2 regions of the Dehalobacter sp. TBBPA1 genome follow, and region 1 is predicted to be linked to the other one. Evidence: riboswitches for the same ligand, from Rfam matches in the RefSeq annotation. Region 1 holds a riboswitch; the other holds the start of a gene.
The links. A riboswitch is a leader RNA that binds a small molecule or an ion and turns the genes downstream of it on or off. The one in region 1 is predicted to bind cyclic di-GMP.
Positions count from the first base shown of each region.

Region 2: it holds a riboswitch for cyclic di-GMP, as region 1 does, so the genes downstream of both, AB3489_RS13110 (DUF5667 domain-containing protein) here and AB3489_RS03400 (SLC13 family permease) in region 1, are expected to answer to the same signal.

Region 1 is NZ_CP162385.1:691,786-698,653, reverse strand. Features, by position in the region: gene AB3489_RS03415 (DegT/DnrJ/EryC1/StrS family aminotransferase) at 1-174, shown strand, start outside; gene AB3489_RS03410 (acetyltransferase) at 178-870, shown strand; gene AB3489_RS03405 (glycosyltransferase family 2 protein) at 867-2,042, shown strand; cyclic di-GMP riboswitch class I at 2,141-2,283, shown strand; gene AB3489_RS03400 (SLC13 family permease) at 2,412-3,686, shown strand; gene AB3489_RS03395 (NADH-dependent [FeFe] hydrogenase, group A6) at 3,683-5,467, opposite strand; gene AB3489_RS03390 (NADH-quinone oxidoreductase subunit F) at 5,479-6,810, opposite strand; gene AB3489_RS03385 (ferredoxin) at 6,857-6,868, opposite strand, start outside.
Region 2 is NZ_CP162385.1:2,658,651-2,665,518, reverse strand. Features, by position in the region: gene AB3489_RS13115 (cell wall-binding repeat-containing protein) at 1-2,007, shown strand, start outside; cyclic di-GMP riboswitch class I at 2,103-2,187, shown strand; gene AB3489_RS13110 (DUF5667 domain-containing protein) at 2,300-3,553, shown strand; gene AB3489_RS13105 (DUF3102 domain-containing protein) at 4,231-5,097, opposite strand; gene AB3489_RS13100 (hypothetical protein) at 5,329-5,682, opposite strand; gene AB3489_RS13095 (efflux RND transporter periplasmic adaptor subunit) at 5,983-6,868, shown strand, end outside.

The sequences.
Region 1 (6,868 bases):
CCTTCCTCCTCCGCAGACAATCTGCCCACAGCCAACAAAGTCGCGGAAAGTGTTCTGGCTCTGCCGCTTCACGGCAGAATGTCAGCGTCCGACGTTCAAAAAATAGGCGGCATCATCAGGGAGATAAAAATAAAAAGCAAATCAACAAAATTTTCAATTGAATTGGGCGTGTGATCATTGGCTATAAAAGATCTCATCATTTTTGGAGCCGGCGGCTTTGGCCGGGAAGCTACCGAGCTCGTTGAAGATATCAATACAGAAAAAAAACAGTGGAACCTGTTGGGCTATATCGACCAAACTCCGGCCAAACAAGGAAAGGTTATTAATAACTATCCTGTTCTGGGCAACCTGGACTGGCTCGAAAAAAACACAGGGCACCCTCTCTGGATTGTATGTGCGATCGCGAGACCGACGGATAAATACCGTCTGATCGCCAGCCTGTCCTGTTTTCAGCTGTATTTTGCCAACCTGATTCATCCCGCTGCCCGAATAAGCCACTCCGTTCAATTGGGCTGCGGCAATATCATCTGCTGGAACAGTTTTCTGTCGACGGATGTCAGGATAGGTAGTCACGTAGCCTTAAATCCGGGCTGCAGGATTGGCCACGATACGGCTGTCCGGGATTACTCCTCTTTATACTGGGACGTCACCCTGGCCGGAAACGTGCAGGTCCATGAAGGTTGTGAAATCGGTTCCAAAACTGTGGTGATCCCCGAAAAAGAGATTGGCAGGTGGAGCATCATCGGGGCTGGCGCTGCCGTCACTCGCAACATCCCGGAATACTGCATGGCCGTCGGTGTCCCTGCCCGACCAGTTAAACATTTAAAAGAATTGGTTGAAACCCATTCCCCTAAAGGACTGATGATATGAAGGAACTTTCTTCTATTTTGATCAAAACTGCGATACAGCTTGTTCTTGAAGCCATTAATCAGGCCCAAGCCTCTGCCCTGCAAAAACGCGTCAGCCCCTTCCCTGTTCAGGAAGCCGCTGACACCCCTGCTACGGAGATTTCTCAACAAGCGGTTCCAAAAAACATTGACTGGGAAGAATTAGACGACGCCACCATCCTTCAACAGATTCTAGATCCTGGGATCCTGGAAGAAATCATTGAACCTTCTGTACAGAACCCGACAGACGGCACCTCCCCTCCTCCTTTTATCAGCTATGTTACCTTCAACCGTCTCGGGCTTACCATGCAGAACCTAAACAAGATTTTGGATTCAGACGAAGATTTTGAAATGCATATCATCGACTGCAACTCCAAAGATGATACCTGGAATTATATCAAAAGCCTTCAGGACAAAAGAATTAAATCCAAAACACGCTTGAAGGTTAACCGGGGGCCAATCTATGTCCTGAACTACAACCTCAGAAAGAGAAAGCCCAACCAGTATTTCTTCACGATTGACAGCGATGTCTATATCAAGACCAAAAACTGGCTGACCAGGTATATGGAAATATTTGAAGCTTTTCCGGAAGTGGGTCTCTTAGGAACCATGCGGGATAACCCTTATCCGAGATTTCTCCCTCCCGTCATTCCTCAGGTCAAGAATGATCTATCCTATCTTCAGCTAAGAAATGCCGGCATTGATGTAATCATGGATTTTATTCCGGGATGTCTTCAGGGGTTACGGCCCGAGCTCATTGACCGGATTGGTTATTGGAATGAGGAATGCGGGTATGGCGATGCTGAATTATCGCCAAGGATTGTGCATTATACACCTTTCAAAGTCGGCTTTGTCACGACCGTGGAAATTGATATGACCCAGTTCATCGGCTGTGACAAGTGTCAGGCCCAAAGCCTCTGCACGCTGAACAGAAGCATAAAAACCTGCTTTATGCTGGCCAAGCAAGCCAACAGTAACGAAAGCTTTGCCAAAAAGGCCAAATGGAAATACCTCGAAATATTTCAAGAGCTAGCCGATGGAAAAAGAACAGCCTATTGCACTTCACTTTTGGACCCTGCATCCCGGGAAGGGAATTTGTACCATGATGCCTGGGCACTCGAGAATTTTGAATATTATTTGAGAAGATCGAACTGATCTTTACAAAATATGAACGAAGATGCTATACTTCTTTTCTGGACACAATCCGGTTGATCAGGATTTTTCAGATTTCAATAAAATATAATATGGTTTTTAATGTGTTGGGGCAAACTTCATGAAAGTGAAGGACGCAAAAGTCATGGGTCTAAATCAGGGAATTTGAAATGCATGCAATACAAAATGAATGGAATCCAAATGCATTTCCAGGATATTCTGACAGGATTGCCAGACTACAAGGATTTTGAACTTCTCAGGGGGGAGCAGTTTCTTTTATGGATCTGCTCTTTTTTATTTCAACTATTTTGTATATTCTAACCGGTTAGGCCAATAAAAATTGACCACACTAATGATGGAGGTGCACGATTCATGACCTTGATTCTGACCCTTGTTATTTTTGTAGCTACGTATGCACTGATCGTAACGGAGAAAATCCCGCGGGCTGTCGCCGCGGCCCTCGGTGCCTGTCTCCTGATTATTTTGGGTGTATTCCCGCAGGAAACTGCTGTGGAACACATCGACTGGAATACGCTGGGCTTACTTATCGGCATGATGATCATTGTCGATCTGACCAGACGTTCCGGTGTCTTCGGCTTTCTGGCTATTTGGGTCGCCAAGAAAGTCAAAGGCAATCCAATCAGACTGCTGATCTCTTTGGCTATACTGACTGCCGTTTTATCGGCTTTTCTGGATAACGTGACGACTGTTTTGCTGGTCGTTCCGGTTTCCATTGTGATTGCTGAAACCTTGAAATTAAACCCAATACCTTTTTTGATTACCCAGATTCTAGCCAGCAACATCGGGGGAACCGCGACGCTGATCGGTGATCCGCCGAATATCATGATTGCCGGACCGGCAGAGCTTACTTTTATGGATTTCATGGTGAACCTGGCACCTGTGACGATTGTGATCTTGGCTGTTACCCTATTGGGCTTTTATTTTCTTTATCGCCAAAAGCTAAAGACCGATAAGGAATCCATCGCCCTGCTGCTGTCGCAAAATGAATACAACTATATTAAAGACTGGGCCCAGCTCAAAAGAAGCCTGGCCGTGCTCGCTCTGACCATTGTCGGTTTTATGCTGCATGCCGTCATCCATGTTGAGACCGCTACGATTGCGCTGGCCGGAGGCATGCTGCTCATGGTGCTGAGCCATGAGGAACCGGAAGAGGTATTTCTGACGATTGAATGGCCGACGATCTTCTTCTTTACCGGATTATTCGTTTTAGTTGGAGGATTGGTCGAAGTCGGCGTCCTGGACAAAATTGCTGAATGGAGCCTTGGGCTTACCGGCGGTGTACCGGTCGTCATGGCGATGCTGATTGTCTGGCTTTCCGCTATTTTTTCAGCTTTCGTCGATAATATTCCATTCGTGGCCACCATGATCCCGTTGATTCAAAAAATCGGGGTTCTCGGCGGGCTGACCCCAGAACAGCTCCAGCCGCTCTGGTGGTCTCTGGCTCTGGGCGCCTGCCTGGGCGGAAACGGCACAATTGTCGGTGCCTCGGCCAACGTCATTGTCTCAGGGATTGCCGAAAAAAACGGCTATACGATCAGCTACAAAAAATACTTTCTGATCGGATTTCCGTTCATGATTCTATCCATTGTGATCGCCTCGGCGTATATTTTGCTGCGGTACTATTAGATTCTTTCTCTCTCTTCAAAATGAGTATGAAGCAATCTATGGGCAGTGTCACTGAAAGGCTGGCCCAGATATTCCTGATAAAGTTTTTGGATTTCTGAATTCTCATGAGATTTTCTGATCTTTTTATTTTTATCTTCCTGATAGATGGCTTCCTGACGCTTGCGGACAATTTCAAAATTGCCGTGATGGTAGGGCTGCCCACCTCCGGCAACACAGCCTCCGGGACAAGCCATAATTTCAATGGCTTCGTATTGATTCTTACCGTCCCTGATTTCCTCGAGCAGGGTCCGGGCGTTTCCGAGCCCGCTGGCAATGCCTATCCGTAGCATCTTGTCGCCGATTTGAACTGTGGCCTTTCGTAAGCCTCCATCTCCCCGGAGCTGCTCGAACTCAACTTTCTGTAATTCATCACCGGTCAGCCACTCATAAGCTGTCCTGAGTGCAGCTTCGATAACCCCGCCGCTAGTTCCGAAGATCACTGAGGCTCCTGTGGTTTCACCCAATGGTTTGTCATATTCACTCGAAGGCAGATTGATAAAATCCAGACCGGCTTCCTTGATCATTAGGCCAAGTTCCCGGGTCGTGACGACAATATCGACGTTATTATGCTCATCCTTAGTTAGTTCCGGACGCTTGGCCTCGGCTTTCTTGGCAATACAGGGCATGACGGAGACCACCACGATATTGTCCGGATCAATGCCATTCTTCTCGGCATAATAGGTTTTGACGATTGTACCGAACATAATATGCGGTGACTTGCAGGTGGAAGGCACTTCCAACAATTCAGGGAACTGATGCTCAATAAATTTGACCCAGGCCGGACAGCAGCTCGTAAGTATCGGAAGTGTTTTATTGTTCTGCAGACGGTAGATCAGTTCTGAGGCTTCTTCCATAATTGTCAAGTCCGCTCCAAAATCCGTATCGAAAACTGCGTTAAATCCGATACGCTTTAAGGCGGTTACAAGCTGGCCGGTTGCAATCGTCCCTGGTTCCATATCAAATATTTCTCCGATGGCTACGCGGATAGCCGGAGCAGTTTGGACAATCACATATTTATCCGGATCATTTAAAGCTTCCCATACTTTATCGGTATGATTAATTTCCGTAAGCGCTGCTGTAGGGCATACCTGAACACATTGACCGCAGTAAGTACAAGAAGACTCTACCATCGGAATGTTAAAGGCAGGGCCAACAAAGGCTTCAAATCCACGGCCGATCCCTGACAGGATACCGCAGGTTTGGACCTTATTGCACATCGTTTCACAACGCCGGCAGTAAATGCACTTGTTGGCGTCTTTGACGATTGCCTCACTGGATACGTCCTTCGGATAATTCATCCGTTCACCTTCCCAGCGGATATGCCGAACCCCTAATTCTGCAGCTAAGGCCTGAAGCTCACATTCTCCGTTTTTGGGACAGGTAAAGCATTCATTGGGATGATTCGATAACAGGAGTTCAACCGCCATTCTTCTGGCTGTAATCGCTGTAAGCGTATGCGTGAGTACTTCCATTCCATCCGTAATGGTGGTTACGCACGACGGGACAAGTTTATTCCGGTTTGTCTTCTCATCGATTAGCTCAACCATGCAGACCCTGCAGGAAGCCGTCTGATTGACCATTTTGATATCATGCAAATCCAGATGACATAAAGTTGGAATCCGAACTCTTGCTTTATGGGCGGCTTCCAAAATGGTGATGCCTTCAGGGACCCGTAGATATTGATGATTAATTTTAAAATCAATCATTTTTTTAGCAGGATGCGTTTGTTGAACGTGGGTCATGGTTAGCCTCCTTATGATTTCAGACCAATTTTATTCTTTGCTTGATAATGGCCTTCCCCCCGAGGATGGTCGATGTCTTTGATCAGGGCCAGGTATTCGTCCCAAAAATATTTCATGGTACTGATGACCGGGCTGGGCGCAGTCTGACCAAGCCCGCAGAGCGAACTACCTTTAACCATGTAAGCAAGCTGTTTGATGGCATCTAAATCCGCCATCGTTCCTTTGCGGCGGGTAATGAGATTCAGCTTTTCATATAACCGCTTGGTACCGATCCGGCAGGGGGTGCAGCGTCCACAGGATTCATCCATCGTAAACTCCAGGTAAAATTTGGCGATATTGACCATATTATCGGTTTCATCCATGATGATCATGCCCCCTGATCCCATCATGGACCCGATACTGAGCAGGTTATCATAGTCTAAAGGAATGTCCAGGTGTTTCTCCGGAATCACGCCTCCGGACGGTCCCCCTGTTTGAACGGCTTTGAATTTGTGGCCGTTGGGGATACCTCCGCCAATTTGAAAGATAATTTCTCGCAAGGTTGTTCCCATGGGGACTTCGACCAGGCCAACATTTTTGACTTTACCGACCAGCGCAAAAACCTTGGTCCCTTTACTTTTCTCAGTGCCAATGGAAGCGAACCAACTGCTCCCTTTGAGGATAATCGGAGAAATATTGGCAAACGTCTCCACATTGTTTACACAGGTCGGACAGCCCCAATATCCTTCTTCCGCAGGATAAGGCGGTTTAAAATTTGGCTCACCGCGTTTTCCTTCACAGGAGTTAATAAGCGCTGTTTCTTCCCCGCAGACAAAAGCCCCGGCTCCATATTTCAACTGGATATCAAAGGAAAAAGACATGTTGAAAATATTTTCGCCCAGGAAGCCCAATTCTCGGGCTTCCCGCAAAGCAATTTGCAGCCTAGAAATTGCCAACGGGTATTCGGCCCGAATGTAAATGAATCCGGTGGCGGCGCCAATCGCATAGCCACCGATCACCATGGCCTCTAAAATGGAATGAGGATCGCCCTCCAGAATGCTCCGATCCATGAAAGCCCCGGGGTCACCTTCGTCTGCATTGCAAATAATATATTTGTCCTTGTTTTCTTGATTCTTTGTAATTTCCCATTTGAGACCTGTAGGGAATCCTCCTCCGCCGCGGCCTCGCAGCCCGGATTTTTTTATTTCGTCTATGACCTGATCCTGGGACATTGTTGTCAGCACTCTTCCCAAGGCTTCATAGCCTCCGACCGCAATATAATCTAAGATATTTTCTGGGTTAATCAGACCGCAATTGCGCAGGGCAATCCGGTACTGTTTCAGATTTTTTGCTGTTTCTGACATCATAGCCTCCAAATAAATTTACGCACTTTGTAATCTACGCCCGCTTCTACACCCGGTC
Region 2 (6,868 bases), 1.0 Mb from region 1:
GAAACAGCAGTGCCTGATGTGCCAGATAATCTGGCTGCAACTTCAGTGAGTTCCAGCCAGATTAATCTGACCTGGAGTTCGGTGTCTGCAGCAACATCATATTATGTTTACCGAGCCACCAGTTCTTCCGGGACGTACTCCAAAATAGCAACAGTTACGGATGAAAGTTACAATAATACGGGACTTACTGCCAATACGACCTATTATTATAAAATTAAATCTTACAATAGCTATGGAACAAGCGATTATTCTTCGTATGCCTATGCGACAACTAAATCTGCAAGCAGTACTGGAGACACCTCGAATGCCTATCGACTGGCCGGTACAGACCGTTATGCTACTGCTGCCAAAATTGCAGAAGATGGTTGGGACTCTTCCTATTATGCAGTAATTGCCAGCGGAGAAGGTTTCTCGGATGCTTTATGCGGATCACCACTGGCGGCCAAATACGATGCGCCGATCTTACTGACATCGAGGTATGAACTGAATGCGCAGGCAAAAAATGAATTGGCCAGCCTTGGGGTAAAGCAAGTATTTATTATCGGAGGAACTGGAATAATATCTCCCTCGGTCGAACAGGCAATTAAAAACCTTGGTATCAGCGTTACCAGAATTGCCGGTACGGACCGCTATAATACATCCTTGCTGGTAGCGGAAAAGATAGGAACTTTCGACCAGGCAGTGGTTGCTACCGGGAGCAATTTCCCTGATGCATTGTCTATTGCTTCGATAGCCGGGATTAAAGGGTATCCGATTCTGCTAACGGACAAGTATTCGATCCAGTCTAATATTCTTTCCTACTTAAAAAGTAAAGTCACGACTACGATTGTGGTCGGAGGTACCGGTGCAATTAGCGACAGCATTTATAACAAGCTGCCTTCCCCTGTAAGACTGAACGGTGATAGCCGGTACACAACGAACCTCAGTATTATCAAATATTTTGCGAGTAGCTTGGATTTTAAAAACTGTTACGCTGCAACCGGCGAAAACTACCCGGATGCATTAACCGGCTCGGCACTCGCAGCTAAAAATAATGCGCCAGTCTTTCTGGTCAGCAGTTCGGTGAGCCTTTCTCTTTTAAACTATATTAAGGATCAAAATATATCGTCATTTACCGCATTTGGAAGTTCCAATGTCCTGTCATCATCTGTCTTAAACAGTATGGTCGCATCGGTGTCGGGAACAAGCAGCAAGATACCTGCCATACCGGATGATCTGACTGCTATTGCCTCAAGCCCGATCGAGATTGATCTGGACTGGGATGCGGTAACCGATGCGACAGGCTACTATGTTTATAGAGCGACATCATCTACCGGGACCTATACAAAAATTGATACCGTCCAAACGAGCTCTTACACGGATGATGGTCTCACAGCTGGAAAAACTTATTATTATAAAGTGAAAGCCTATAACAGCTATGGAGAGAGCGACTATTCCACAAGGGCGTATGACACAACAGATGCAGACTATGCGTTGGATACCCCTTCAAACCTTGAGGCAACTGCCTTGAATTCAAAAGAAATTCACCTGAGTTGGGATGACGTTGATGGTGCCAGTTATTACTATATCTACAGGTCGACCTCATCCTCAGATACTTACACCAAAATCAAAACTGTTTCGACCAATTCGTATACCGATACAGGGCTCACAGCGGAGAAAACCTATTATTACAAGATACAGGCATACGGAAGCGATGGTTTGAGCGCCTTTTCATCTGTGAAGTATGACAAGACAGACGCAGTAAGCGTACCTGCTACGTTGACAGCTACAGCATTGAGTTCCAGCCAGATCAAATTGACCTGGGAGACCGTCAGTGATGCCGAGTCCTATTATATTTACAGGGCAACCTCCGAGACCGGAACGTATACCAAGATTGCAACCGTAACCGCTCTTGAATATACAAATACTGGGCTCACTTCAGGAAAAACATACTATTACAAAATCAAGGCCTATAATGGCAGCAGTCTAAGTGATTATTCCTCAGTGGCTGAGGCAACGACCGAATAGATATGACCAAAGTCCTATTCTTTGTGCTCCATTGGTATCAAAATGCCTGTCAACAGTTGTATTAAGTTTTTTGGTGAATTATAATAACCATATTAACACGATAAGGGCAAATCCGTCGAAAGGCGGAGACGCAAAGCCACGGGTCTAAAGCCGAAAGGTTATGGCAGCCGGGTTGCCGAATGGGTAACTGAATTAACACTTAATTAGGGTACCTGTTCCAGAACTTGGAGCAGGTATTTTTTTCTCCCCAGACGGCAAGAACAACAAATTAAGGTTTTGAAAGGAGTAAAAAATGTTCAAAAAAAGGATTTTGGTATCGGTTCTGTGTTTACTTTTTACTTTTGCTGTTGCTCCAACTTATGTTTTTGCTGAAACAGTGACGGGTGACACTACAACAACTGAATCCGAGACCATAACAACTGGCGAGGATGCTACGAATACAACAGACGATACTGCTAACGAAACTACGAACGATGCTACAAATGATACCACAGCTGATACAGTCGATGAAGAAATTGCCGATGAAGCCGGTGTAACGCCGGACAGCTGGCTGTACTCACTCGAACAAATGATTGAAAGTGTTCAGGTGGCCGTGACCTTCTCTGCGGAAGGAAAAGCAGAACTGCTGGTCGAGTTTGCGAATGAAAGACTGGCTGAAGCGGAAATCATGTCCGAGCAAAACCAGTTGGATTTGATGGAACAGGTTCTGAAAGTCTATTCAGATACGATAAAGAAAGCCAATTTCCAGGTTCAACAGATCATTGAGGATACCGAAGCAGTTGACGGAACGGATACTACGGGTACAGATGCCACTACTGCCGAGGAAGAAACCACCGCAGCTACCACTGAAGAAACAACTACGGATGAAACAGCCACGGATGAAACGGCGGCAGTTGACACAGAAGAAAATACCGTCATCAGCAATCTACTCGCCAGCATTGAACTTGTCCAAAGTGATGCCGACAAGATCGTCCTTAAAATCACCGGAGGTCTGACAGAAGAACAGGCTGGAATCATGCAGAATATCATCCAAGCCGAAGTTCAGAACACCATTGCCATGAAAGCCTATGTAGCTGCGAAAGTAGCCTATGCTGAAGCTGTGCAAGAATTTGCAGCAGCCAAGGCGGAATTGGGACAAGCTCGTGCTTCAGGTGATGAGGCTGCCGTCGCAGCCGCTCTGGGAAAAGTAGCACAGGCTCAAGCATATAAAAGTGACATGCAGGACCTCAGAAAAGATGTTCAGAAAATCAAAGTTGAGACGATGAAAGAAACCAAAGAAGTCCTGAAAGAGCAAGCTCAGAACATAAAGGACTACAAGAAAGCCAATAAAGATCAGGCCGTAAGCGGCGAGGAAGAGAACCTGGAAGCGATCGAGGGGGATCAGGATGTGACTACGGCAGACGATCAATCTTCTACAGACGGAACAACTGTGGAAGAGATAGGCGATAACGCTGACGGAACGGTTGACGTACAGAACCTTCAGAATACTGCCCCGAATTCAGATTTAAATAATGGAGCTAAGGGCAAAGGAAAAGATAAGAGATAGGATTGAATAAGACAATTTATCTAATTCCTCTAACTAGGGCTTAGCTAAAAAAAAGCTAGTAATAACAAGGGTTTGACAGTACTTTTAGCGAATCTAAGTGTAAGGGAATAGAGACAAAACCCCTTAAACCTTGCACTTAGAGGAGAAAATATGTACCGCAAGGGTCACGTAACGTTCTTAGACGAGGGGGCATCAGTGATGTTGCCTCTTTAGTCGACAAGGTAAGAGAAAATACCGTCTAAACAGCGTCAGCTCAGAGTTCTTTCTGTCCAATTTTTGTAAATGCTCTGAAACGCCGATCGCCACAACTTTGGCGAGAAACTCAAAAGATGCAAGCCCTAAATACCTCCTTAAAAGAAACAGACAGCTATCAGGCAGATAAAAGTGCCAGGGCTGTCTGTTTTTGTGGTTTACAAGGAGAAGAACGCGTCTTTTGAAATAAGCTATCCATCCACAGCAGAAGGTCAGGAAACGACATGTACTATTTTTTAAATTTTTTATAGTTCAAACTTAATTAAGGTTTATATAATAATATTAACAGTGATCAGGCAAAAGATGAGCGGGGGCGGGGACGCCGGCAAATCTTGATTCCAATCATCTCCTTTCTCTTTTATTTGACAGCTTACGACTGTCTGGTACATACTATGCTTGGCTTGTCCAAAGGTTCCCAAAAAAAATCAGGAATGAACTCTAAGCGGCTTCTTAGGGGGCGGCCACTCTTTAATCGTCTCTGCCATGTATTCAATCAGACGATTGGCCTCTTTTCTTTTTTCTTCTTTCAGGTTCGGATCGATATGCGCCAGATTGGTGAGCGCTGTCGTCAGATCGAAGAAGGTATCGGCGATCGTTTTGCAGCAAGCGTCGCATTTTTCTACATACTTGATGTGAGCGTCCGGGTCATGTCCGGTTTTAAGGTTGTGGGTAAAAGGGGCTGTTGTTGCAGAAGGGTCGTTACCGGCAGAGGAGGCATTGTTGGCAGATTGCGCTTCTGCATTGACATTCTCCGGATTCGTTGGCCTTGATGCAGCCTTAGTGTGCTCATTCTTTAATTCGGAGAGGGTGCTGTCGATCGCCTTCAGTCCTTTTTTAAGTGCTTGATTCTCCTGAAGCGCCTGTTCCTTCGCCTGATTGGCCTGATCTCTGTCCTTAAGAGCCTGCTGCAGCTCCTGTTTCGTCATACTGCCGACGTTATTGTGCGCGATAAATTCCTCCCGCTCCTCTGCCGGGAAACCCAGTAAGAGGAGGGCCTGGGTATAAGTCAAATGGGACACTGGTGTCCCATTTGAGCTGTCGGATCCTTCAGGGAAGTTAGGCCCGTACTCTTCGTAGAGCTTTATCAGCCTGGAGGCAGTTCGGCGAGAATAGTTCACGGACTCTTCCAGCCACTTAATCCATTCCCCGTGTTTGAGCATGGCCTTGGCTTCCTGCAAATGACGGCCGATTTCAATGGCGCTGGTAAGCAATATTTTTTTAGTTTGGCAGGTTATCATCTTTATTTCAGCCGCTATGACAAGCGGTGTGCGTTCGGTGATCGGATTATCCATGCCGCCCGCCCTTTCATTATGAGTCTAATTACAGCATATGCAGATGGGCTTCGGATGGTGAGGGCTTGGTTTTGTGACGTAACAGACAGAAGTAATAGCAATGGCAAAAGATAGCTAAAGATAGCAGGAATAGCTATAGACAATAAACGCAGCGCAATAATAAATAAATCCCACGGGTTTTGAATCCGTGAGATTTTTAATATCAAAATGATTTGTTATTGAGACTTTGTTTTATACGGGCCTTCTCTGCAGGGATCTGATGGAAATTTCATGTTCGCCAAGTACCTGGATAATCGATTTTTGGTCATCTGAGATCTTGTCTAATTTATGATTGGTCTCTGTCCGAAATTCCATCAGTCCGGCTGTTTGCTCAACAACAACATCCAGTTTATGTTCAACCTTACAGAGTCGTTGATCCATGGAATCCAGTCGTTGGTCGATACCGTCGAATCGTTGGTCGATACCGTCGAATCGTTGATTAATACCATCGAATCGTTGATTAATACCATCGAATCGTTGAGAAATATCTTTCTTCATTTCTCTGATTTCACGAAGCACGATAGTCTGAAACTCATCATTGGACATAGCGGCTTCCCTCCAAAACAAAATGGATCCTTTGATAGATATTATGCAATATAAAAAAGAAAAAAACAACCATAAAATACCAAAAATTTACAAAATAATGTTGCCATTTATGGGAAGAAAATATTTGGTAATATCTAACTTGAACCCATTGACCCAAGGCACAAAGGAAGATAAGATAAGAGAGGTGACGTGCCGACTGACCAGTCGGTCGCGACGGCCACGGCCGCAACCACGACATTCATGAATATGTCCCAAAAAGAATAGACTTAGAAAGATATTGATTTACGGGGGAGTAGAAAAATGAAATTCAAAATGAAACGGTCTGAGCAGGGTGGCAGCCCGGACTTGAAAAAACCGATTGGGAAGAAGAAAATGATCATTACCGTGATTGCAATCCTGCTTGTCCTTCTGGTCGGGGTAAGAATCTACGGTGCGATACAATCTGCTGCTGAAAAGAAGGCAGCAGAACAAAACAGACAGAATTATGTCCCGGTGGAAGCGTTGACCTTACATAAACAGAGCATCTCTTCTGCGATTACCTTAAGCGGCAAAGTTGAAGCGGATAAAGAAGCTTCCGTGGTCGTCGGTACCCCGGCCAAAGTGGCGGCGGTCTATACCAAAGTTGGGGACCGGGTCAGCAAGGGCCAGGTACTTTTCAGCCTTGATAAAACCGATCTGATGTCCAGCTATAACCAGGCTTCAGCGGCCTATCAGCTGGCGCAGGCCGGCTATGAAACCAATATGGCCAATTATGAAAACAGTAAAAAGAATTATGAGAATATGAAACAGCTGTATGAAATCGGCGCGGTCAGCAAGTCGGAGCTTGATCAGGCTGCCGTGGCGGCTTCGGATGCGGTTCTGGAAACGTATAAAGGCCAGCTGGCTCAGGCCAAGGCTGCTTATGACGCGGCGCAGAAAGCCCTGAATGATATGGATGTCAAGGCGCCGATCGACGGTGTCCTTACAGCGCTCGATGTGAAAATTGGGTCGATGGTGATGAGCGCCGTTTCTCCGGCCAGGGTGGTAGATTTGAATAAAGTGTTTGTTACAGTAAGCCTCAGCGAGCAGGAGATCAACAGCGTGCACAGCGGCCAGTCGGTTCAGATTGAAGTGCCTGCGGCTTCAGTGAAAGTCAAAGGGGTTATTGACAGTGTAAGTATTGCAGCCAATGCCCAGGGCAAATACG